DNA from 2 places in the Bradyrhizobium sp. WCU1 genome. Region 1 is predicted to be linked to the other one. Evidence: predicted binding sites of a transcription regulator. Region 1 holds the regulator's gene; the other holds the start of a gene.

Region 1 (11,979 bases):
CCGCTTCACGCCGATCGGCTATGGCAGCACGCAACCGCTCGCCGGCAACGAGAGTGAAGATGGCAAGGCGCAGAACCGCCGCATCGAATTCGTGGTGAAGTAGCGATGACCGTGCTCGCGACATTCGTCTGGGGTTGGCTGCTCGGCGCTGCGCTGCTCGGCTTCTGCATGGGCTGGATCGCGGTAGTGCATCGGGCGCAGGGCGTCTCGAAGCTCTGGATGCGCTGGCTCGCGCTGCTCGCCGCCGCGCTGGTGGCGGCATCGTTCGCGCGGGTCGTGCCCGGCCGCTTCGGCTATTGGCTCGATCTCTTCCTGATGATGTTCGCGCTCTACCTCGTCGGCTGCGCGATCGGCTCCTGGTTGCGCGACTGGGTGGTCTCGCGCAGCAAGCCCGCGAGCTGACCCCAAACCCTTGATCCATCGCGCCTGAGCGGTGTCGCCAAGCGGGGCGCACGCCGCATCCATCTTTGTGCTTGACAACAATACGTACGTACGTATTAAATGGCGTCCATGCCAAAGCCCTCTCTCCGCGATGCCATCCTTGACGCCGGCCTGAAGGAAATGTTCCGGACCGGCTATCACGGCACCAGCGTGCGCGACGTCACCGCGGCCGCCGGCGCGCCGCAGGGCTCGTTCACCAACCATTTCCGCTCCAAGGAGCTGTTCGCATCCGAAGTGCTCGACCGCTACTTCCTCTATGTGCGCGGCCTCGTCGCGGAAGCCCTCAGCGACACCTCGCTGCCGCCGCGCGACAGGCTGCGGCGCTATCTTGATCTCATCACCGGCAAGCTTGCCCATGACGGCTTCACCCGCGGCTGCCTGATCGGCGATTTCAGCCTCGAGGCGTCGGGCTCGAGCGAGATGCTGCGCGAGCAACTCGACGAGATCTTTCGGGAATGGCGCGCGCCGTTTGCTGCCTGCATCGCGGAAGCCCAGGCCGCGCGCGAGATCGCGTCCGACTTCGATGCCGATGAACTGGCCGATTTCCTGCTCGCATCCTGGCAGGGCGCCATGCTGCGCATGAAGGTCGAACGCAGCGCGGCCGCGCTCGAACGTTTCAAGACGATCGCATTCCAAACCGTGTTCAAGGAGTTGCCATGACGCTATCCGACGAGATCAGCCTGCATCACCGGCCCGTGCTCGCCTCCACGATGGCCTATCGCGAAACCGGGCGCGGCGACGCGCCGCACGTGCTGTTCCTGCACGGCAATCCGACATCGTCCTACATCTGGCGCAACATCATGCCGCTGGTGGCGCCGGTCGGGCACTGCATCGCGCCCGATCTGATCGGCTACGGCCAGTCCGGCAAGCCCGATATCGCCTACCGCTTCTTCGACCAGACTGACTATCTCGACGCGCTGATCGACGAACTCGGCATCACCTCGGCCTATCTCGTCGCCCAGGATTGGGGCACCGCGCTCGCCTTCCACCTTGCGGCGCGCCGTCCGCAATTGGTGCGCGGCCTCGCTTTCATGGAGTTCATCCGTCCGATGCGGGACTGGTCCGACTTCCACCAGCACGAGGCCGCCAGGGAGACGTTCCGCAAATTCCGCACGCCGGGCGTCGGCGAGGCGATGGTCCTCGACAACAACGCATTCGTCGAGCGCGTGCTGCCCGGCTCGATCCTGCGCACGCTCAGCGACGAGGAGATGGAAGCCTACCGCGCGCCGTTCGCGACGCGCGAGAGCCGCAGGCCGACGTTGATGCTGCCGCGCGAGCTGCCGATCGCAGGCGAGCCTGATGATGTCTATCAGGCGCTGACCACGGCGCACGTGGCGCTTGCGGCATCGACCTATCCGAAGCTGTTGTTCACCGGCTCGCCCGGCGCGTTGGTGTCGCCGGCCTTTGCAGCGGATTTCGCGGCGCGGCTGAAGCATTGCGCGGTCATCCAGCTCGGCGCCGGCGCGCATTATCTACAGGAGGATCATCCGGAAGCGATCGGTCGCTCGGTTGCCGGTTGGATCGCCGGCATCGAGGCCGCGAGCGCGCAACATCTTGCCGCAGCATGAGCGACCGGGAGGATATGCCATGACCGATCTCTCGATCACCTATTGCCGTCCCTGCGGCTACGAGATGCGCGCCAGGGAGGCGGCCACGCTGCTGCGCGAACGCCTTGGCCTCGATGCGGAGCTGGTGCCCGGCAAGGGCGGCGTCTTCGAGGTCAAGCTTGACGGCAAAGTGATCGCCAGGCGCGTGAAGGGACATTTCCCCGATGCCGAAGAAATCGTCGCCGCAGTGACTACCGCGCGGGCATAACGAAGCACGGACTTGCCGCCTCGCCGTCGTAATGATCATTGCGGCGGCGATTTTCGTTGATCGGCTGCCGCGCGGCGCGTCACTCTCCGTAGTTTCCCGGATGGTCTTGTGTACCTTTCGCCGGGCTAACTGCCGCACATCGACATCAAGCCTTGTCGAAGGTGGCGAGAAACGCGCATATTTGTGCACCCGCTGTCATGAATCATCCCTAATATCTTGAAGATGCGCGTTTTATTGTCGTTTGACGAATTCCACTCCGGCTTAAAACGCGCTACACGGGGCAGGGCACAGCGAAGCGCCGGCGGAGATCGCCGGGGGCCGTCGTCGCGGGATCGCAATTCGAGGTCTAGATGCTGGAAGCAATAGGCAGGGCGATGGCGTTTCTACGCCAGAAGCAACTCCTGCATCGGCTGGGTGTTGTCATCAGCATCGCCGTCATCGGCATCGCCTGCTACGTCCTCTACCACATGCTGCGCGGCATCGACACCAACGAGGTGCTCGAGGCCATCAAGAGCACCGAGCCGCGGCAGATCATGCTGGCGGGACTATTCGTCGCAGCCGGCTATTTCACGCTGACCTTCTACGACTTGTTCGCGGTGCGCGCGATCGGCCACGCCCATGTGCCCTATCGCATCAATGCGCTCGCGGCATTCACCTCCTATTCGATCGGCCACAATGTCGGCGCCAGCGTCTTCACCGGCGGCGCGGTGCGCTACCGGATCTATTCGGCCTGGGGACTAAACGCGATCGACGTCGCCAAGATCTGCTTTCTCGCCGGCCTCACCTTCTGGCTCGGCAATGCCGCGGTGCTCGGGCTCGGCATCGCCTATCACCCGGAGGCCGCGGCCAACATCGACCAGCTGCCGCCCTGGCTCAACCGCACGCTGGCGTTCGGCATCATTATCGCGCTGGTCGCCTATGTGGTCTGGGTCTGGACCCAGCCGCGGGTGGTCGGTCGCGGCCCCTGGACGGTGACCCTGCCGGGCGGCCCGCTGACGCTGCTGCAGATCGCGATCGGCATCGTCGACCTCGGCTTCTGCGCGCTCGCGATGTACGTGCTGGTGCCGGACGAGCCCAATCTCGGCTTCGTCGTGGTCGCGGTCATCTTCGTGTCGGCGACCCTGCTCGGCTTCGCCAGCCACTCCCCCGGCGGGCTCGGGGTGTTCGACGCCGCCATGCTGGTCGGCCTCTGGCAGATGGACCGCGAGGACCTGCTCGGCGGTATGCTGCTGTTCCGGCTGCTCTACTATATTGCGCCGTTCGTCATATCTGTAATCTTGCTGACGTTTCGGGAGGTTATCGTCGGCGCCCGACTCAAACGGCTGCCGCAGACTGATTCGGGTCCCCGCGCCGAGCCGCACCACGAGGCGGTTCTGGTCCGCAAGCGGGGCGATTCCGGGGTCTGATGACGCGGCCCGATGCCTCCCGAGGGACGGTCAATGTGACCGCGCCTGGGCGAGACACGAACCGACGGGAAGAAAGCCGCCGCGATGGCAATTGACGATACGCCGCAATCCATCTTCGCACCCTGGCCCGACCGCCTGCGCCATTCCGCGCTGATCCTGCTTGCTGCGGCGCTGGCGCTCAGCGTGGTGGTCGCGCTCGGCGAATTGTCGCTGGTGCGCGCCTGCGCGGTGTTCGTCTGCATCGCCGCCGCAGCGCTGGTGCCTTGGCGGCTGCATGATGCCGGGACTTCGCGCGAGGACGTCCGCGGCGTCAATCCGGTCGAGGCTGCCGCGGTCAGCGCCGTCGTCGCCGGCATGCCCGATCCGGCCGTGCTGCTCGATCGCGCCGGGCGCGTCATCCATCTCAATGCCGCCGCGGCCCAGCTCGCGCCGGCGCTGCGCAGGAACGAATTGGCGCAATTTGCCCTGCGTTCGCCGGAAATCATCACCGCGCTGCGCGAGGCGATCGCGACCACCGAGCCGCGCCGCGCCACTTACTCGGACCACGTTCCGGTCGATCGCTGGATGGAATTGGTGATCACGCCGGTGCCGGTGCCGACCCAGTTCGGCGGCACCGAGAAATGCATGCTGATGACATTCCACGACCTGACGCCGCTGCGCCGGGTCGAGGAGATGCGCGCCGACTTCGTCGCCAATGCCAGCCACGAGCTGCGCACCCCGCTCGCCGCCCTGTCCGGCTTCATCGACACGCTGCAGGGGCCGGCGCGCGAGGACGCGCGGGCCCGCGAACGCTTCCTCGGCATCATGCACACCCAGGCCACCCGCATGGCGCGGCTGATCGACGACCTCCTGTCGCTGTCGCGGGTCGAACTGTCGGCCCATGTGCGGCCCGAGGCCTCGATCGACATCGTGCCTATCATCCGCGAGGTGGCTGACGGGCTCGAGATGCTGGCCAGCGAGCGCCAGGTCGAGATCGAGGTCGACCTGCCGCAAGCCCCGGTCAGAATCGCCGGCGACCGCGAGGAACTGCTCCGCCTGTTCGAGAACCTGATCGAGAATGCCCTCAAATACGGCGCCTCGGGCGGCCGCGTCATAGTGTCGCTCAATCAGACCGTTCCGGGCGGATCGGGCGAGGGAAGCCCCGAAATCCGTGTCATGGTACGGGATTTCGGCCCCGGCATCGCGCCCGAGCACCTGCCGCGGCTGACCGAGCGCTTCTACCGGGTGGACGTCGGCGACAGCCGCAACCAGGGCGGAACGGGCCTCGGATTATCGCTGGTGAAACATATTCTTAACCGTCATCGCGGGCGTCTTCTGATCGAGAGCGTGCCGAACAATGGCGCGACTTTTACTGCCTGTTTTCCCCGGCCGAAGACCCCGCTACCGACTCAAAGCTAAGCATTTTCAGTTGCTTAGCTCTGTCATCCAAGTGTCATCCAACCTTCGTAAAAGCGGCACCGACCGCTCCTAGATGGACCGGCGTGAGCGCGATCGGGCGCATTCGGCGCTTCGCTCACAAGATGGAGACCACCCCATGAATTTCATCAAAGCAATCGTCGCTGCCGGCATGGTGGCCGCTTCGACGTCGGCCTTCGCTGCCGATATTACCGGCGCGGGCGCGACGTTTCCGTTCCCGATCTATTCGAAGTGGGCTGATGCCTACAAGAAGGACACCGGCAATGGCCTGAACTATCAGTCGATCGGTTCCGGCGCCGGCATCAAGCAGATCCAGGCCAAGACCGTGACCTTCGGCGCCACCGACGCGCCGCTCAAGGCCGAGCAGCTCGAGAAGGACGGCCTCGTCCAGTGGCCGATGGTGATGGGTGCGATCGTTCCGGTCGTGAACGTCGAGGGCATCAAGCCGGGCGATCTCGTGCTGTCCGGCGAAGTGCTCGGCGACATCTATCTCGGCAAGATCACCAAGTGGAATGACGCGGCGATCGCCAAGCTCAATCCGAAGCTGACCCTGCCGGGTGACGCGATCACCGTCGTGCGCCGTTCGGACGGTTCGGGCACCACCTTCAACTTCACCGACTACCTCTCCAAGTCGAACGCCGACTGGAAGTCCAAGGTCGGCTCCGGCACCGCGGTCGAGTGGCCGGTCGGCGTCGGCGCCAAGGGCAACGAAGGCGTTGCCGGCAACATCAGCCAGACCAAGAACGCGATCGGCTATGTCGAATACGCCTATGCCAAGCAGAACAAGCTGACCTACACGGCGCTGGTCAACAAGGCCGGCAAGACCGTGCAGCCGACCGTCGCCGCCTTCCAGGCTGCTGCGTCGAATGCCGACTGGTCGAAGGCCCCCGGCTACTACGTGATCCTGACCGACCAGCCGGGCGACGCCTCCTGGCCGATCACCGCGGCGACCTTCATCCTGATGCACAAGGAATCGACCGACAAGGCGGCCTCGCAGGAAGCGCTCAAGTTCTTCAAGTACGCCTTCGAGAAGGGCGGCAAGGCGGCCGAAGAGCTCGACTACATCCCGATGCCGGACTCGGTCGTCAAGCTGATCGAGAAGACCTGGTCCTCGGAGATCAAGAGCTAAGTCCGACGTTTCGAACAGGGCCTGTGCCGTCCCTCGAGGGCGGCGCAGGCCAAGCGATTAAGACCCGGGCTCCATCATCGCGGCAACAAGCGCGGGCGGGTCCCGGGGTTCGCGCCCCTGGCGCAGCCGGAACGACGCCCGGCCTTATGCGTCAGTGAAGATCGCTTCGGGGGCGTGGCGGTTTGTGCAAGTTTCAAATAAAAACGAGGGGATTGGCGTGGCAGACATGGCTGTTCAGAGCGATGTGATGGAAGCCGCGGGACCTTACGATCGCGCCAAGGCCCTCAGTGCCTTCAAGCTCGGTGATCTCACCTTTTATTGGATCACCCGCATCTCGGCGATCTCGGTCCTGTTGATCCTCGGCGGCATTATCCTGTCGCTGATCGTCGGCGCCTGGCCGGCGATGAAGGAATACGGCTTTGCCTTCCTCTGGACCCAGCGCTGGGCGCCCTCGGCTGATCCGCCGGTGCTCGGCGCGCTCGGCCCGATCTACGGCACGCTGATCACCTCGGTGATTGCGATGCTGATCGCGATCCCCGTCGGCATCGGCATCGCCGTGTTCCTCACCGAACTGTGCCCGCAGATGCTGCGCCGCCCGATCGGCATCGCGATCGAGCTGCTCGCCGGCATCCCCTCGATCATCTACGGCATGTGGGGCTTCTTCGTGCTGGGCCCGTTCCTGGCCAACACGTTCCAGCCGTTCATGATCAGGCTGTTCGAGGGCGTCCCGGTGCTCGGCGCGGTGTTCGCCGGCCCGCCGTCCTATCTCAGCCTGTTCAATGCGGCGCTGATCCTCGCCATCATGGTGCTGCCCTTCATCACCGCGATCTCGGTTGACGTGTTCAAGACCGTGCCGCCGGTGCTGAAGGAAGCCGCCTACGGCATGGGCTGCACCACCTGGGAAGTCGTCCGCAGCGTAGTGATCCCCTACACCCGCGTCGGCGTGATCGGCGGCATCATGCTGGCGCTCGGCCGCGCCCTCGGCGAGACCATGGCGGTGACCTTCATCATCGGCAACTCGTTCCGCATCTCGTCGTCGATCTTCGCGCCGGGCACCACGATCTCGGCGGCGATCGCTAGCGAATTCGCCGAGAGCGACGGCCTGCACCAGTCCGGCCTGATCCTGCTCGGCCTCTTGCTGTTCGTGCTGACCTTCTTCGTGCTCGCCGGTGCGCGGCTGATGCTGATGCGGCTTGAAACGAAAGCGGGGAAGTAGCGCCATGAACCCGATCTACAAATCCCGCCGCCGCAGCGACATCGTCATCCGTGCACTTTGCGTCGGCGCGGCGCTGTTCGGCGTCACCTGGCTGGCGCTGATCCTGATCACGCTGGTCTACAACGGCCTTGCTGGCCTCAGCGTGCAGCTATTCACCCAGAACACGCCGCCGCCGGGCTCGACCGATGGCGGTCTGCTCAACGCCATCGTCGGTTCGGTGATCATGACCGTGATCGGCGTCGGGATCGGCGCGCCGCTCGGCCTGTTCGCCGGCACCTACCTCGCCGAGTACGGCAAGCACGACAAGCTGACCTCGGTGATCCGCTTCATCAACGACATCCTGCTCAGTGCGCCCTCGATCATCATCGGCCTGTTCATCTATGGCGCGGTCGTGGTGCCGATGCGCGGCTTCTCGGCGATCGCAGGCGCGCTGGCGCTCGCCGTGATCGTGATCCCGGTCGTGCTGCGCACCACCGAGGACATGCTGCTGCTGGTGCCCAATCCGCTGCGCGAGGCGGCCTCCGCGCTCGGCCTGCCGCGTTCGCTGGTGATCAAGCGGATCGCTTACCGTGCGGCCCGGTCGGGTCTGATCACCGGCGTGCTGCTGGCGACCGCACGCGTCGCCGGCGAAACCGCGCCGCTGCTGTTCACCGCGCTGTCGAACCAGTTCTTCAGTCTGGATCTGACCAAGACGATGGCCAACCTGCCGGTGACCATCAACAACTTCGTGCAGAGCCCCTACGCCTACTGGAAAGAGCTGGCGTGGAGCGGTGCACTGCTGATCACATTCACCGTGCTCGCGCTGAATATCGGCGCGCGTATCCTTGGTGCCGAAAGGGCCGCAAAATGACCGAGCTTTCCGTCTCCACGACCGCCGCGGGCCACGTTCCCCAGGTTCCGCTTCCGGAAGCGCCGCCGAAAGTCACGGTGCGCAACCTCAACTTCTATTACGGCGAGCACCACGCGCTGAAGAACATCAACCTGACGCTCGGCACCAACCGCGTCACGGCGTTCATCGGCCCGTCGGGCTGCGGCAAGTCGACCCTGCTGCGCATCTTCAACCGGATGTATGACCTGTATCCGGGCCAGCGCGCGGTCGGCCAGTTGATGCTGGACCAGACCAACATTCTCGATCCCAAGCTCGACCTCAATCTGCTGCGTGCGCGGGTCGGCATGGTGTTCCAGAAGCCGACGCCGTTCCCGATGACGATCTACGAGAACATCGCCTTCGGCATTCGCCTCTATGAGAAGATCTCGAAGTCCGAGATGGACGATCGGGTCGAGAAGGCGCTGCGCGGCGGTGCGCTGTGGAACGAGGTCAAGGACAAGCTGAACGCCTCCGGCCTGTCGCTCTCCGGCGGCCAGCAGCAGCGGTTGTGCATCGCGCGCACCGTCGCGGTGCGCCCCGAAGTGATCCTGTTCGACGAGCCCTGCTCGGCGCTCGATCCGATCTCGACCGCCAAGGTCGAGGAGCTGATCCAGGAGCTCTCCGAGGACTACACGATCGCGATCGTGACCCACAACATGCAGCAGGCGGCGCGCGTCTCCGACAAGACCGCCTTCATGTATCTCGGCGAACTGATCGAGTTTGACGACACCAACAAGATCTTCACCTCACCGAGTGATCGACGCACCCAGGACTACATCACCGGCCGGTTCGGTTAGAGCATGATCCGGAAAAGTGGCAACCGGTTTTCCGATCGGATCATGCTGAAATATGGACACGAGATCATGGTCCCCAAGGGATCATGATCGAGGGAGACAAGCGATGGCTTCTGAACATACCGCCAAGGCATTCGACAGCGACCTGCAGGAGTTGACCCGCCTGGTCGCCGAGATGGGCGGCCTCGTCGAGCGGATGATCACCGAGTCGGTCGACGCGCTGATCCGCCGCGACGTCGCGCTCGGCAAGCGCGTGGTCGCCGCCGACATCGAGATCGACAATCTGCAGCGCGTCATCGAAGAGCGCGCGGTGCTGACGATCGCGCGCCGCCAGCCGATGGCGATCGACCTGCGCGAGATCGTCAGCGCGATGCGCGTGGCCACCGATCTCGAGCGGATCGGCGACCTTGCCAAGAACATGGGCAAGCGTGTCGCGGCGCTGGAAAGCGACTTCCAGCCGCTGAAGCTGATCCGCGGCCTCGAGCACATGACCGACCTCGTGCTGTCGCAGGTCAAGTCTGTGCTCGACGCCTATGCCGCGCACGACCTGCCGGCGGCGATGAACGTCTGGAAGGGCGACGAGGAGGTCGACGCGATCTGCACCTCGCTGTTCCGCGAGCTGCTCACCTACATGATGGAGGATCCGCGCAACATCTCATTCTGTATCCATCTGATGTTCTGCGCCAAGAACATCGAGCGGATCGGCGATCACGCCACCAATATCGCCGAGACGGTGTTCTACATGATCGAAGGCCAGCAGATCACCGACAAGCGCCCGAAGGGCGACATGACCAACTTTGCCACCACGGTGCCGGGTAACACGTAGTCGACGGCGTTTCGGTTTGCGTCAGGGCAACGGATCACCACAGAGAAAGAACTTAGACCGATGAGCGCACGCATTCTGGTAGTCGAAGACGAGGAAGCGCTGACGACACTGTTGCGCTACAACCTCGATGCCGAAGGCTACGATGTCGAAACGGTGGGGCGCGGCGACGATGCCGACACCCGGCTGAAGGAGCGCGTTCCCGACCTCGTGGTGCTGGACTGGATGCTGCCGGGCCTGTCCGGCATCGAGCTGTGCCGACGGTTGCGGGCGCGGCCCGAGACCAAGCAGCTTCCGATCATCATGCTGACCGCGCGCGGCGAGGAGAGCGAGCGGGTGCGCGGGCTGGCCACCGGCGCCGACGATTACATCGTCAAGCCGTTCTCGGTGCCGGAATTGCTGGCACGGGTGAAGGGCCTGTTGCGCCGCGCGAGCCCGGAGCGGCTTGCGACCGTGCTGACCTATGGTGACATCGAGCTCGACCGCGAGAAGCGCCGCGTGGCGCGTTCGGGGCGCCCGATCGATCTCGGGCCGACCGAATATCGCCTGCTTGAATTCTTCCTCGAGCATCCCGGCCGCGTATTCAGCCGCGAGCAGCTGCTCGACAGCGTCTGGGGCCGCGACATCTACATCGATGAGCGCACCGTCGACGTGCATATCGGCCGCCTGCGCAAGCTGCTCAATCCGGGCCGCGAGCAGGATCCGATCCGCACCGTGCGCGGCGCCGGCTATGCGCTCGACGACCGCTTCGCGAAAGCCGAGCCGCAGCCGTAACGGCTTGGTCGCGATCACAGGCCACAACACGGCGTCGTCCTGTTGGCTCCATGACGAGCTGCGCACCACAAAAAAATCCCCGCTTTCGCGGGGATTTGTTTTGAAGTCTTCCGTCGTTTCCCGAGTGCTTACTTGATCTGTGGCTTCGCCGATGGCCGGCGGCGATCGGCGGCGGGCTGGTAGGCGACGCGCGAGTGATGTGCGCAATAGGGCAGGCCGGCGAGCGCCTTGCCGCCGCAGAAGAAGAATTCCGGGCTCGAGGGATCGCCGACCGGCCAATGGCAGGTCGCCTCGTTGAGCTCGAGCAGCGACAGCCGCTGGCTCATCGGCACCACGTTGTCGAAGGAGATCGGATCGGGCTCCATCTCGACCTCGAAGGCGTGTGCGAGCGCGGTGTTGCCGCGCGAAACCGGGCGCGCCACCCGCATCATGTGCTGGGCGGGACGGGCCTTGCGCTGCCGCGGCGCGGCGGTCGAGGGGGCCTTGGCGCGGCCGGAGAGGCCGAGCCGATGCACTTTGCCGATCACGGCGTTTCGCGTCACATTGCCAAGTTCCGCTGCGATCTGGCTGGCCGAAAGGCCAGACTCCCAGAGCTTCTTCAGCTGCTCGACGCGATCGTCGGACCAGGTCAATACCGTCATCGCATTCTTCCTTTCGCATGGCGCCGGCCAGTCATTGGAGCGGCGCTGCGAGCCAAATCTGGACAAATATCCCTGCGGCCAGAATCCCTTAGCCCTCGCCGGACACGATGTTGCGCCCGAACGTTTACGTGAGACACGAAGGCTACTTAGAGGGTCCAGTACTGCCGCACGAGATGTCGTACCCGACAGGCCAAACGCTACAATATGGCGTGACTCTGGCGCAAGAGTCCGCGGTCGTGCGTCCACATGTTCCCACAAAGTTAAGCATTGCTATGAGGCTTTTCCACTGCACCGGAATGCTCCGGATTGCGCTGGTTTGGCATTGCAGGACGGCCGGCAAAGGGCGGCTCCTGGCGATTGACACCGACCGGCCGCAGCATAGAATGACCCCACGTGCCGCCCGCAAAGGCGGCCGTTTTGTTTTCCGAAGCTGGCCGTTGCTGCGCTGGCGTCAATGCGCGCGGCAATTGTCGGCCCCAAACCGGCAGTGAACGCCATGACCAACAGCGCCCCGTCGCATCTGCTCCCCGTCTTCGCCAGGGTCGATCTCGGCTTCGAGCGCGGTGAGGGCGCCTGGCTGATCGCAACCAACGGCGACCGCTATCTCGATTTCACCTCGGGCGTCGCGGTGAACGCGCTCGGGCACGCGCATCCGC
Region 2 (11,979 bases), 1.2 Mb from region 1:
GCCGCCACTGGTACAATTGCCGCCGCTGCCGCCGTCGCCGCGCTCCTCGACGGTCGTGGCGCAGGTCTCGGTCGCGCTGTCGGCGATCCGCGATGCCGCCGAACGCGGCGCGCCCAAGACCTTCGGCGGCAAGGCCGACAACCCGGTCCAGCAAATCCTGCAAAATGCCGACATCGGCTGGACCGCGTCGCGCGGGCCGATCGCGGCCACCGGCGCGCAGGACGTGCTGACGCTGACGACCCCGATCAACGGCACGCTCAAGGTCACCGGCTCGCTATCGGACAAGGCGACCGGTGCCGTCACCAACGCGCTCGGCAGCCTGCTCGGCGGCAATGTCGCCAGGCAGATCGGCTCCGTGAACATCAAGAACGTCAACGCCAACGCCGACATCAAGGGCAGCGTCACGCTGACTGCGCGGCCGAAGCTCGGCGCGTCCTGGCGGATCGAGCCGAACCTGCAGGCGCAGGTCAATCTCGGCGACACCAGCCTGTCGGCCGCCGGCGTCCGCATCAGCGTGCCGGCCCAGGTCAAGCCGGTGATCGACAAGGCGGTCGCCGACCAGATTTCCGTGGTGGAGGCACGGTTGCGCAACGACCCGGTGTTCCAGAACAGCGCCCGCGCGCAATGGGCCAAAGCCTGCCGGTCGATCCCGCTGCAGGGCACCGGCGGCACCTCGTCGATGCCGCCGATGTGGCTCGAGCTGCGGCCGACCCGCGCGATCGCGGCCCAGCCCAAGGTCGATGCGTCGTCGGTGATCCTGACCATGGGAATCGAGGCCGAGACGCGGATCACCGAGGCACAGACGACCCCGAACTGCCCGTTCCCCGACAAGCTCTCCATCGTGCCGCCGATGTCGAGCCAGGTCGCGATCGGCCTGCCGGTCGACATGTCCTTCACGACGCTGACGCAGCTCGTCGAGGCGCAGCTGAAAGGCAAGACTTTCCCCGAGGACGGCTCCGGCCCGGTCGACGTCACCGTCAAGAGCGCGAGCATCGCCGCCTCCGGCGACCGGCTTCTGATCTCGCTGCTGGTGCACGCCAAGGAGAAGAAGAGCTTCTTCGGCCTCGGCGCCGAGGCGACCGTGCACATCTGGGGCCGGCCGCGGCTCGACCAGGCGGCGCAGACGCTGCGGCTCGCCGACGTCGAGCTGGCGGTCGAGTCCGAGGCTGCGTTCGGCCTGCTCGGCGCCGCCGCGCGCGCCGCGATCCCGCATCTGCAGCAGGCGCTCGCCGACCGGATGGTGGTCGACCTCAAGCCGTTCGCGAGCAACGCGCAGCGCAAGATCGCCGCCGCCATCGCCGACCTGCAGAAGAACGAGGAAGGCATCCGGGTCGATGCCGACGTCACCAGCATCCGCCTCGCCAGCATCGCTTTCGATTCGAAAACGCTCCGCGTGGTCGTGGAAACCGACGGCACCATCAAGGCCGCCGTCACCGCGCTACCGGCGCTGTAACTTGGCTCTCCCTCTCCCCGCTCTTTGCGGGGAGAGGTGAATGGCGCCCGCCGTGCCTCGCTCCCCCGCCGCATGCCCAAAAAGTCGCCTTTGCGACAGGTTGCCGCACCGGATAGAAGGTGCCCGTGGAAGCAATCTTCGACGAAAAACCAGGGAGAGAAACACGATGAAATCGCTCTTGGCCGCAGCGGCGGCCAGCCTCGCGCTTGCGGCCTCCGGCACCGCGGCCAACGCCCAGATCTCCGACGACGTCGTCAAGCTCGGCGTGCTCACCGACATGTCGAGCCTCTATGCGGACGCCACCGGCAAGGGCTCGGTCGCCGCCGTCGAGATGGCGGTCGCCGACTACGGCGGCAAGGTGAAGGGCAAGCCGATCCAGGTCGTCGTGGCCGATCATCAGAACAAGCCCGACGTCGGCGTCAGCATCGCGCGCAACTGGTACGACAACGACAAGGTCGATGCGATCCTCGACGTGCCGACCTCATCGGTCGCGCTGCCGATCTCGGCGCTGACGCGCGAGAAGAACAAGATCCACATCAACTCCGGCGGCGGCTCATCCGACATCACCGGCACCGCCTGCTCGCCCAACACCGTGCACTGGACCTACGACACCTACGCGCTGTCGAACGTCGCCGGCAAGGCGATGGTCAAGCGCGGCGAGGACACCTGGTTCTTCGTCACCGCCGACTACGCTTTCGGCATGGCGCTGCAGCGCGACGCTGCCAACGTCGTCAAGGAGACCGGCGGCAAGGTGCTCGGCGACGTGCGCCATCCGCTCAACTCGTCGGACTTCTCGTCCTTCCTGCTGCAGGCGCAGGCCTCCAAGGCCAAGGTCGTGGCGCTGGCCAATGCCGGCGGCGACACCACCACCGCGTTGAAGCAGGCCGCAGAGTTCGGCCTGGCCCAGGGCGGCCAGAAGCTGATCGCGCTGCTGATGGAGATCACCGATACCCACGCACTCGGCCTGAAGGCGACGCAGGGCCTGATCGTCACCGACGCCTTCTACTGGGACATGAACGACGAGACCCGCGCCTTCTCGAAGCGCTTCAATGAGAAGGTCGGCCACATGCCGACCATGATCCAGGCCGGCCTCTACTCGGCGACCATGCATTACCTGAAGGCGATCGAGGCCGTCGGCACCGACGAGGCGCCGAAGGTGATGGAGCAGATGCGCAAAACGCCGATCAACGACTTCTTCGCCAAGAACGGCCATATCCGCATCGACGGCCGCATGGTGCACGACATGTACCTGTTCGAGACCAAGAAGCCCGAGGAATCCAAGAACGAGTGGGACCTCTACAAGCTGATCGCCACCGTGCCCGGCGACGAAGCGTTCCGCCCGCTCGACAAGGGCGGCTGCCCGCTGGTGAAGTCGAACTGACGCACGCCGCGGCAAGCGGCCGGGTCCGCTGCAATGCGCGCCCGCCAAGAGCCAATGAAAACGCGCCCGGCCATACCGGGCGCGTTTTTCATTTCGGGCCGTCAGCCCGCGCTATTCGCCATTCGCACCTGGAATCATCCAGGTCGAATAGGTCTGCCAGACGCCATCGCCCAGATTGCGTTGATAGGCAATGAAGTCGGCATGGTCGCCGTGCACGAGTTCAAAGCGATAGAACCTCGAGAGGTCGTCGATCTGCTTGGTCATGGAACGTCTCCGTCATAAGGGAAAGTCCTGTATTTCGACGTAGTCGGCGCAAGCTTGCGATCAATAGGATGACAATCATCATTCAATCACAGATTCGAGAGCCTCAGCGCCGGGCACGATGCGAAATGCGGCGCGGCGCCTCAACGACGCCGATACCGCTTTCCAGCGCCTGGAGCCTCTGCAGCACCGCCGGCGGCTCGAGCACGAGCTTGGCGGCAGGCGTCGGCGCACCGTTGTTGAGCACGTCCCGATACGGATAGAGCGCCTGGAAGGCGGCTGGCTCGGAGATCGCGGCCTGGGCAGAGGCCGCCGTCGCCGCGATGGCCGACAGCGCCGCAGCCAGCGCGATGGTTTTCAACGTCCCGGCGAGATAGGAAATCCTGGTGGTCATGGTAACGCTCCTGATTTACATCGTACACGATTAATTCGCTCGCGCTTGATAAAGGGATGGCGCGGCCAGCCTTCAAGTATCCCGATTTAATCGGATGCGATTTATTCGGGTGCCAGGGCTTCAACTATCCGTGTGATCGGCGCGGCCATGCGCGGCCGGCAAGGCCGGTTTGTTCGCATCGCACCGCTCGCGCCGACGTCGCATCAACCGGCAGTGATCGCAATCGCTCTGGAACATTGAAACGTGATGGCAGCAGCGAATGCGCGCGCAGTTGAACCGGACAGATTCGAGCAAGATCGGACAAGCGGCCGAGGTTGGCAGGATTTAACATCCGCGCCATAGTGAATGACTATCCTGGTCATGAGCCAATGTGGGGTCAGCTATGGACGTGTCACCTTCTGGTAGCGAGAGCCAAAGCACGCCGCAGCCGCCACAAGCAACGCCCCAGGAGAATGTGCACGCCTCAACGCGCATGCCGGCGATCATCGTCGGCGTCGTTGCCGCCGTCATCGTCGCGCTGTCTGCCTATTATCTGCTGCGGCCCGAGCCGCTGCTGGTGCAGGGCGAGGTCGATGCGACGCGGCTCGACATCGCCGCGCGCGTCGACGGTCGCGTCAAGAACATCCCGGTCGAACGCGGACAGAACGTGACCGCGGGTGCCGTGCTGGTGCAGATCGACAACCCGGAAACGCTTGCCAAGCAGGACCAGATGCGAGCGGCAAAGGCCGTCGCCGATGCGCAGCTCGCCAATGTGCTGGTCGGCACGCGGGTCGAGACCATCGCCGCTCGCAAGGCCGAGATGGAGCGCGCCGAGGCCGCGCAGGTGCTGGCCCAGAAGACCTACGATCGCGCCAAGACGCTGACCGAGCAAGGCAACGCGCCGCAGGCTCGCCTCGACCAGACCACCGACGCATTGCACGAAGCCGAGCGCGGGCTCGATCAGGCGAAATCAGCCTATGAGCAGGCGGTCAACGGCTACACCAAGGAAGAACGCGCGATCGCGAAGGCAAACGTCGAGAAGGCTGAAGCTGATATCCAGAGCGTCCAATCGGTCATCGACCAGCTCGCAGTCTACGCGCCGGTTGCAGCGCAAGTCTATCAGCGCAACGTCGAGCCGGGCGAGTTCGTCTCCCCGGGCGTGCCGCTGGTGACGCTGATCAACCTGGCCGATCTGTGGATCCACTTCGATCTGCGCGAAGATCTGGTCAAGGGGCTGAAGGTCGGCGACAAGTTCGACGTCCGCATTCCGGCGCTCGATGACCGCCATGTCACGGTCGAGGTCAAGCTGATCGCGACCAAGGGCGAATATGCGAGTTGGCGCGCCACCCGCGCCACCGGCGATTTCGACTTGCGGACATTCTCGATCCGCGCCTATCCGGTGCAGCCGGTGCCCGAGTTGCGGCCCGGCATGAGCGCCTATCTCGACTGGCGGTCGCGCCAATGACGCTGGCGTCGAAGCCCGGATTCTGGCGGGTCGCACAGCGCGAGTGCCGGTGGCTGTTGCACGACCGCGTCGCACTGCTGCTGATCTTCGGCGTGCCGCTGTTTGCCTTCGCGGTGCTCACGACCGTGTTCAGCCAGCCGGTCATCCGCGGCCTCGGCGTCACGATCGTCGACACCGACAAGTCGGATACCTCGCGCGCGCTGACGCAACACGTGGCGGCGTCTCCGAGCCTGAAAATCGTCGACGATTCCGGCTCGCTCGCCACCGCCGTGCAGGACATCCGTTCCGGTAAGGCGATCTCGGCGATCTTCATCCCGCCGAACTTTGAACGCGACCTGAAGGCCGATCGCCGTCCGCAGGTGGTCGGCTTCTACAACCAGCAATTCCTGACCGCGGCCGGCATCGCCTCGTCGGGCCTCAACGATGCCCTGTCCGCCGCGGCGAACGCGGCAGCGCCGGCCAGCCGCGCCGCCCCAGCGCCGGCGTCGATCGGCACGCTATCAGCAGAGACCATCGCGCTGGTCAATCCGCAGAAGAACTACGCCCAGTTCCTGCTGCGCGCGCTGCTGCCGACCATCATCCATGTTGTGATCACGCTCGCCGCCGGCTACTCGGTCGGCTCCGAATTCCGCCGCCGCAACGGGCGGGAGTGGCTCGCAAGCGCAGGCGGCGATCCGGTCGCAGCGCTGGCCGGCAAGCTGGCGCCGCTGTTCTGCATCTTCGTCGTGATCATGCTGGCGGTGACCCTCGTGCTGGAGGGCGCACTGCAGATCCCGTTCAAGGGCGACATCCTGCTGATGATCGCCGCCGGCTCGCTGCTCATCATCGCCTATCTGTCGATCGGTGCGCTGTTGCAGCTCGCGGTCGGCGACCTCGCGACGGGGCTGGGACTCGCCGGCCTGGTCGCCTCCCCCGCCTTCGGCTATGCGGGCGTCGGCTTTCCGACCATCGGCATGAACACGTTTGCGCAGGTCTGGAGCGCGATACTGCCGCTGCGCTGGTACATGGCGGTGCTGATGGGACAGGCAGCGCGCGGGTTACCAGTCTCGGAATCCGCATTTCCCTTCGCTGCGCTCGCCGGGCTCACACTGCTGTTTGCCGGTCTTGCATGGCTGCGCATGGCGAGCCTGACGCGCAAGGGCTTCTTCGAAATGGCTCAGCCTGCCGAAGCGCCGGAGCGCGGCCCGACGCCGCCCGGCATCGGCGGCGCCTTCCTGGGGGAGTGGCGGCGCGTGCTCGGAACGCGCAGTGCGTTCACCTTGCTGTTCCTGGCTCCGCTGATCTACGGCATCTACTACCCGCAACCTTATCTGAACCAGATCCTGCGCAAGCTCCCGATCGCGGTCGTCGACAATGATCTCAGCGATCTCTCCCGCCAGGTCGTCGAGACGCTGGATGCCAGCGGGACATTGAGCGTGACGGTTCGCGCACGCACGCTGGCGGAGGCGCGGAGCGCGATCGATCGCGGCGAAGCGTTTGCCGCGGTGCAGATCCCGCCCGGCACCGAGCGCGACGTGCTGAAGGGCATCACGGCGCATATCCCGGTCTACGCCGACGCCACCTATCTGTTCATCTTCCGCTCGACCGCTGGCGCCGTCGCCACCGCGATCGGCACGCTGACATCCGAATTGGTGTCGCGCGGCGCCCGCGCCGACGGCAGCCTTGTCAAGGCCAAGCTGGCGAGCCTCAGCCCGGCCAACGTCCTGCTGCAACCGATCTTCAACCCGGTCGGCGGCTATGCGAGCTATATCGTGCCGGCGGCGTTCATCCTGATCCTGCAACAGACGCTGCTGATCGGCGCGGCGATGCTGACCGGCACGGCGCTGGCGAATTCCCGCAACACGGTCGCGGGCGTGTTCGGGCGCGGCGTGGCCCACCTGACGATCTATCTGCCGGCGCTCGCGCTCTATCTGATCGTGCTGCCGCGGATCTATGGTTTCTCGACGCTCGGGCATCTGCCGCAGATCTTCGCGCTGGCGAGCGTGTTCCTGCTGGCGACGAGCTTCCTGGGACAGGCGATCGGCGCCTGGTTCACGCGGCCGGAGAACGCCACCATCCTGCTGCTGGCGACCAGCCTGCCGCAATTCTTCACCGCCGGCTTCGCATGGCCGCGCGAGGCGATCCCCGCTGCGGCCACCGCGCTCGGCCGGCTGTTCCCGGCCGACTCCGCGATCGATGGCCTCGTGCGCATCAACCAACTCGGCGCCAGCATCTGGGAGGTCTCGCATGACTGGCTCAGGCTGTGGTGCCTCGCCGTGGGCTATTTCGCGCTCGCCGTGATCTCCGCGCTGGTGTTCAAGAGAGGACAGCAAGATGCCCAACGCTAGGCGCGTCGCCGTCATCGCGATCCCCCTTGCGCTCGTCGCAGGCACGCTGATCTATGCAAGCCGCGCGACGCCGACGCCCGCGATCGTCGGCGTGGTCCGCTCGACCGAGGTCAGGATCGAGCCGGAGGTGAACGGCCAGCTGGTGTCGATCGCGGTCGAGAAAGGCGCGCAGGTGCACGCCGGCGACGTCCTTGCCAGGCTCTCCGCCGTCGAGCTAACCGCGCAGGCGGATCAGGCGCGGGCAGCGCTCGCCGCCGCGGTCGCAAGCCGCAACAATGTCTATGCCGGCGTCCGCCGCGAGCAGGTCGATTCGCTGAAAGCGGCGATCTCCAAGGCCAACTCGCGCCTCGACTATGTCGAGACCCAGTTCAAGCGGATCAACACGCTGGCAGGCCAGAATTTCGAAACCCAGCAGGCGCTCGACCAGGCCGAGAATGACGTCGCCGCGGCGCGCGCTGGCGTGGCGGCGGCGCAGGCGAATTACGATGCCGCGGTGGCGGGGCCGACCAAGGAGGAGCGCGCCATCGCCGACGCGCAGGTGCAGGCCGCTGCGGCCGCCGTCGCGGTGCTCGAACGCCGGCTCGACAAGATGGTGCTGCGCGCGCCGGTCGATGGCGTGGTCAGCGTGATCGCTGCGGAACTGGGCGAGAACGTGCGTGCGGGTCAGCCGATCATGGCGGTCGCGGCGGCCGGCGGGCAATGGCTCTCGTTCAACGTGCGCGAGGACCATCTCGACGGTCTTGCGATCGGAAGCACCGTGAACGTCAACCGCAATGCCGGCGGCGGCGCGACCAAGGCCCTCGTCACCGAGTTGCGGCCGCTCGGCGTGTTCGCCACCTGGCAGGCCGAGCGCGTGATCGGCGATCACGACCGCAACACGCTGCGGCTGCGCCTCGACCCCGCCGGCGCCGCAGAAGGTCTCGAACCCGGCATGAGCGTCCGGATCGAACGCTGATACGCGGGACGCCGGCCCGTTGTCCGCCCGCGCCTGCCCAACAGTCATCGGACTGTCAGAAGATTGAGACAAGAAGATAGCCGCGTCGGCCCGGTTCGGCTCGGCCGTTGCGGCATCGCCCCGATGCCGCACAAGAGATGGAGACTTGGCCGTGAAGCACATTCGTTCGGGACGGAAACTACATTTTGCAGCGATGCTGCTCGGTGCGGCCGTCCTGCTGCCGTCGATGGCGTCGGCGCAGACCGGCCCGGCACCATCAGGCGCAAAGCCCTTCCTGACCGTCGACGGAAAGCTGCCGCTCGTCATCGGACATCGCGGCGTGCCGGGCCTGGTGCCGGAGGAGACCGAGGCCTCGTATGAGCTGGCCGCCGACCTCGGCACGGACTCGCTCGAAGAGGACCTGCACCTGACCAAGGATTGCGTGCTGGTGGCACGCCACAATCCATGGCTCGGCGACAACACCAACGTTGCCGAAGTGGCAAAGACCAACGCGGAGGTCGCCAAGCGCAAGCGCACGACGCCGGGCGTGCCCGTCAAGGTGAAATGGGCGCAAACGCCGACCAGCGGGCCGGCTGAGTATCCGAGCGACCTCGTCGATCCGGCCGATCCGAAGTCGGTGCTGAAGGCGCTGATCGTCGACGGCGACGATCACACCAACGATTGGTCGATCACCGATTTCACCATGGCCGAGCTGAGGCAGTGGATCGCCGGCACCACCTATGATGCGGCCAACGAACGGCCGAAGCTGTTCAACGGCAAATTCCCGATCATCAGCTTCCAGGACATCATCGACATCGCCAGGGCCAAGAGCAAGGCGACGGGGCGCACGATCTCGGTCTATCCGGAAACCAAGAATCCGACCTGGAACAACGCGCAGGCGATCGCCAACGGCTGCGGCGCGCCCGGCAGCCATCCGCTCGAGGATGCCCTGATCAAGATCATCAAGGAGAACGGCCTCAATGCGAAGGACGCGCCGATCATCGTGCAGAGCTTCGAGCCCGGCAGCCTGAAATACATGCGCAGCCACGGACTGGAAACGCGGCAGGTCCAGCTGATCGACGGCAACGGCGTCGACTTCAAGACCGGCAAGGTGCTGCTCAACAACATCGCCAATTCCCGTCCCTATGACTGGACGGTTGCCGGGGACAGCCGCACCTTCGATGCGATGCTGACGCCGGAAGGCCTCGCCGAGATCAAGACCTATGCCGACGGCATCGGCCCGTGGAAGGCCTATATCGTGCCGTACAAGATCTCGCCGTGGAAGGACAGCAATGCCGACGGCACGCCCTACAAGGGCTCGACGGCAGACGCATCGACGCAGGACGCCACCAGCGTCATCGCCGACGCGCACAAGCTCGGCCTGTTCGTCCACGTCTTCACGTTCCGGAACGAGAAGAAGTACCTGGCGGCCGACTATCGCAACGATCCGAGCCTCGAGTACCTGAAGTTCTTCCGTCTCGGCGTGGATGGCGTCTTCACGGACTTCACCCACACCGGTATCGCCGCCCGCGCGGCCTACTTGCGTGAACTGGGCTGGTGAGACCGGCACCAGACGCGGATTTCATGCAACTGGCGACAAAATGCGCCCGGCATCGCCGGGCGGATTCGGCGCCGGCTTGCCAGCATCGACGATGGCAGTCGGCAGATGGTCGACATCCTCAACGCGGTGCTGACCGACGGTCTGCCGGCGGTGGAAGCCGCCTGTGCCGAAGCACTCGGCCACGGCGTCCACTCTGACGACGTCGTGCTCAACATCCTGGCCAGGCAACGCGAACCCGCTCCACCGGCAAACATCATGACGCCGGCTGCGCTAACGCTCCGCCATGCGCCGATCGCCGATTGTGCCCGTTACGACAACCTCCGGAAGACCAACTGATGGAACGAACTCAAATCTTCGACCTCATGGGCGAGCTCAAGCTCTACGGCATGAAGGCCGCCTTCGACGAGATCATGGCAACCGCCATCAAGCGACAGCATGAACCTCAGCGCATCGTCGGTGACCTGCTCAACGCCGAGATCAACGAGAAGCAGGCCCGGTCGATCAAGTACCAGCTCACCATTGCAAAGTTGCCGCTCGCCAAGGATATCGCCGACTTCCAGTTCGACTGGCACACCGATCAACCAGACGCTCGTCAACGACCTTGCTAGCGGCGGCTTCATCGCTCAGCAGCGCAACGTCGTGCTCGTTGGCGGTACTGGCACGGGCAAGACCCATCTGGCCATCGCAATCGCCAGAAGTTGCATCCGATCCGGCGCCCGTGGCCGCTTCTACAATGTGGTCGACCTCATCAACCGCCTCGAGACCGAGACCCGCAACGGACGGCAGGGCCGGCTTGCTGAGCATCTCACCCGGATGGACTTTATCGTCCTGGACGAACCTGGATATCTTCCCTTTGCCCAGTCGGGTGGCCAGCTTCTCTTCCATCTCATCAGCCGGCTATATGAGCGCGCCTCCGTCATCGTCACCACCAATCTCGCCTTCGGCGAATGGCCGAGCGTGTTCGGCGATGCCAAGATGACCACCGCGCTGCTCGACCGGCTGACCCACCACTGCGACATCGTCGAGACCGGAAACGACAGTTGGCGATTCAACAGCCGAGACGACGATCACATCACCCGCGCTCGTCTCGCCTCCGCTCTCCCGGCCAGCTCCGACGAGACGAGCGCTACCAGCAAACCACGCCGTGCAAAGGGGGCAAAATTGGACGCCGATGAGGGGGCAGATTTGGACGCCGGTTGACAAGGCGTTCGCTGCGGAGTGAGCGACAAACGCATTAAAACACTCGGATTTGCAGCGCCACTCGATCGGCGCCACTCTTGCGAGGCGTCAGTTCTCGGGTAGCCCGGCGGCGACCATAAGGCTTATCAGTCGATCGGTGGCCTTGAGATAAACCGGGCTGGTATTCTTGGTGGGAGGCGGCGCGGTACGCGCCGTCGAGCCCGGCCTCAGTTCCAGCGCCTTTGCCATGGCTGCACGCGCCTCGGCGGTCTGACCCAATTGCTGATAAGCCGCGGCCAGCAGCATATGAGTGCGTCCGCTCGCCGGGGTGATCGCGATCGACCGTTGCAGCCAGGGCAATGCATCCGCAGGACGGTCCAAGAGCAGACAGGTCCAACCCACCCCGATCGCCCAGGTCCAGCGCGCGACCTGAGGCGTATCGAACCGGTCCGCCTGCTCAAACGTCGCGAGCGCGTCATTGAAACGGCCGAGAAAGACCTGGGCGAGCCCCATCAGATAGAGTGCGATCCCGTCCCATGGATCGAGAGCGAGCACTCTGTCGCACACCACCAGGCTTTCGACGAAGCTATTGGTTGCCGACAAAAACCGGCACTGGGTCTGGAGCACCGGAATATAGTCGGGCCGCGTGCGCAACGCGTGCTCCATGATCGCGCCGATCCGAACCTCCGTCGGTTCGCGCTCTGCGGCAGGAAACCAGGCCATCTGAATTCCGCGCAGTTGGAATGCCGCGAGCGCAACTTGCAGATCGACATTGCCGGCATCGGCGGCAAGAGCATTTTCAAGCATCGCCAGCGCTGCGTGATAGCGCTCCAGCGTGGTGCGGTTGATCGCGGCCGTCGCCTGGTCGATAGCGGCCTTGGCGCTGCCAGAGGGCAAGCCATCGGCCGAGCGATTGCCTGACCTCAAAAGCGCGTTGATGCTCAGTGCGAGCGGGTAGCCCGTGCCGGCTACGAGGCGGGTCTGCTGGAGTTGCATGTCGTCGCCGGCGAGAGCGACCGAAAGCGCCGTCGTCCATCTCACCGTG

What was found. The regulator PhoB, encoded in region 1, activates phosphate uptake and scavenging genes when phosphate is short. The targets are predictions, from matches to a motif close to TGTCATNNANCTGTCAT.
Region 2: ACTUWL_RS24995 (glycerophosphodiester phosphodiesterase family protein) is a predicted target of PhoB. The motif match lies at 8,258-8,274, and genes of this name have one in related genera.

What each region holds. Positions count from the first base shown of each region.
Region 1 covers NZ_CM130280.1:4,244,875-4,256,853, forward strand. Annotated here, with positions in the region: gene ACTUWL_RS19665 (OmpA family protein) at 1-103, shown strand, start outside; gene ACTUWL_RS19670 (hypothetical protein) at 106-402, shown strand; gene ACTUWL_RS19675 (TetR/AcrR family transcriptional regulator) at 511-1,101, shown strand; gene ACTUWL_RS19680 (haloalkane dehalogenase) at 1,098-2,009, shown strand; gene ACTUWL_RS19685 (SelT/SelW/SelH family protein) at 2,029-2,256, shown strand; gene ACTUWL_RS19690 (lysylphosphatidylglycerol synthase domain-containing protein) at 2,607-3,662, shown strand; gene ACTUWL_RS19695 (sensor histidine kinase) at 3,747-5,060, shown strand; gene pstS (phosphate ABC transporter substrate-binding protein PstS) at 5,197-6,207, shown strand; gene pstC (phosphate ABC transporter permease subunit PstC) at 6,434-7,423, shown strand; gene pstA (phosphate ABC transporter permease PstA) at 7,428-8,273, shown strand; gene pstB (phosphate ABC transporter ATP-binding protein PstB) at 8,270-9,088, shown strand; gene phoU (phosphate signaling complex protein PhoU) at 9,192-9,911, shown strand; gene phoB (phosphate regulon transcriptional regulator PhoB) at 9,972-10,682, shown strand; gene ACTUWL_RS19730 (GcrA family cell cycle regulator) at 10,811-11,323, opposite strand; gene ACTUWL_RS19735 (aspartate aminotransferase family protein) at 11,820-11,979, shown strand, end outside.
Region 2 covers NZ_CM130280.1:5,410,517-5,422,495, reverse strand. Annotated here, with positions in the region: gene ACTUWL_RS25030 (DUF4403 family protein) at 1-1,453, shown strand, start outside; gene ACTUWL_RS25025 (ABC transporter substrate-binding protein) at 1,620-2,834, shown strand; gene ACTUWL_RS25020 (hypothetical protein) at 2,946-3,098, opposite strand; gene ACTUWL_RS25015 (hypothetical protein) at 3,202-3,489, opposite strand; gene ACTUWL_RS25010 (HlyD family secretion protein) at 3,944-4,933, shown strand; gene ACTUWL_RS25005 (ABC transporter permease) at 4,930-7,260, shown strand; gene ACTUWL_RS25000 (HlyD family secretion protein) at 7,247-8,215, shown strand; gene ACTUWL_RS24995 (glycerophosphodiester phosphodiesterase family protein) at 8,367-9,755, shown strand; partial or broken gene ACTUWL_RS24990 (IS21 family transposase) at 9,801-10,091, shown strand; partial or broken gene istB (IS21-like element helper ATPase IstB) at 10,091-10,955, shown strand; gene ACTUWL_RS24980 (winged helix-turn-helix domain-containing protein) at 11,043-11,979, opposite strand, start outside.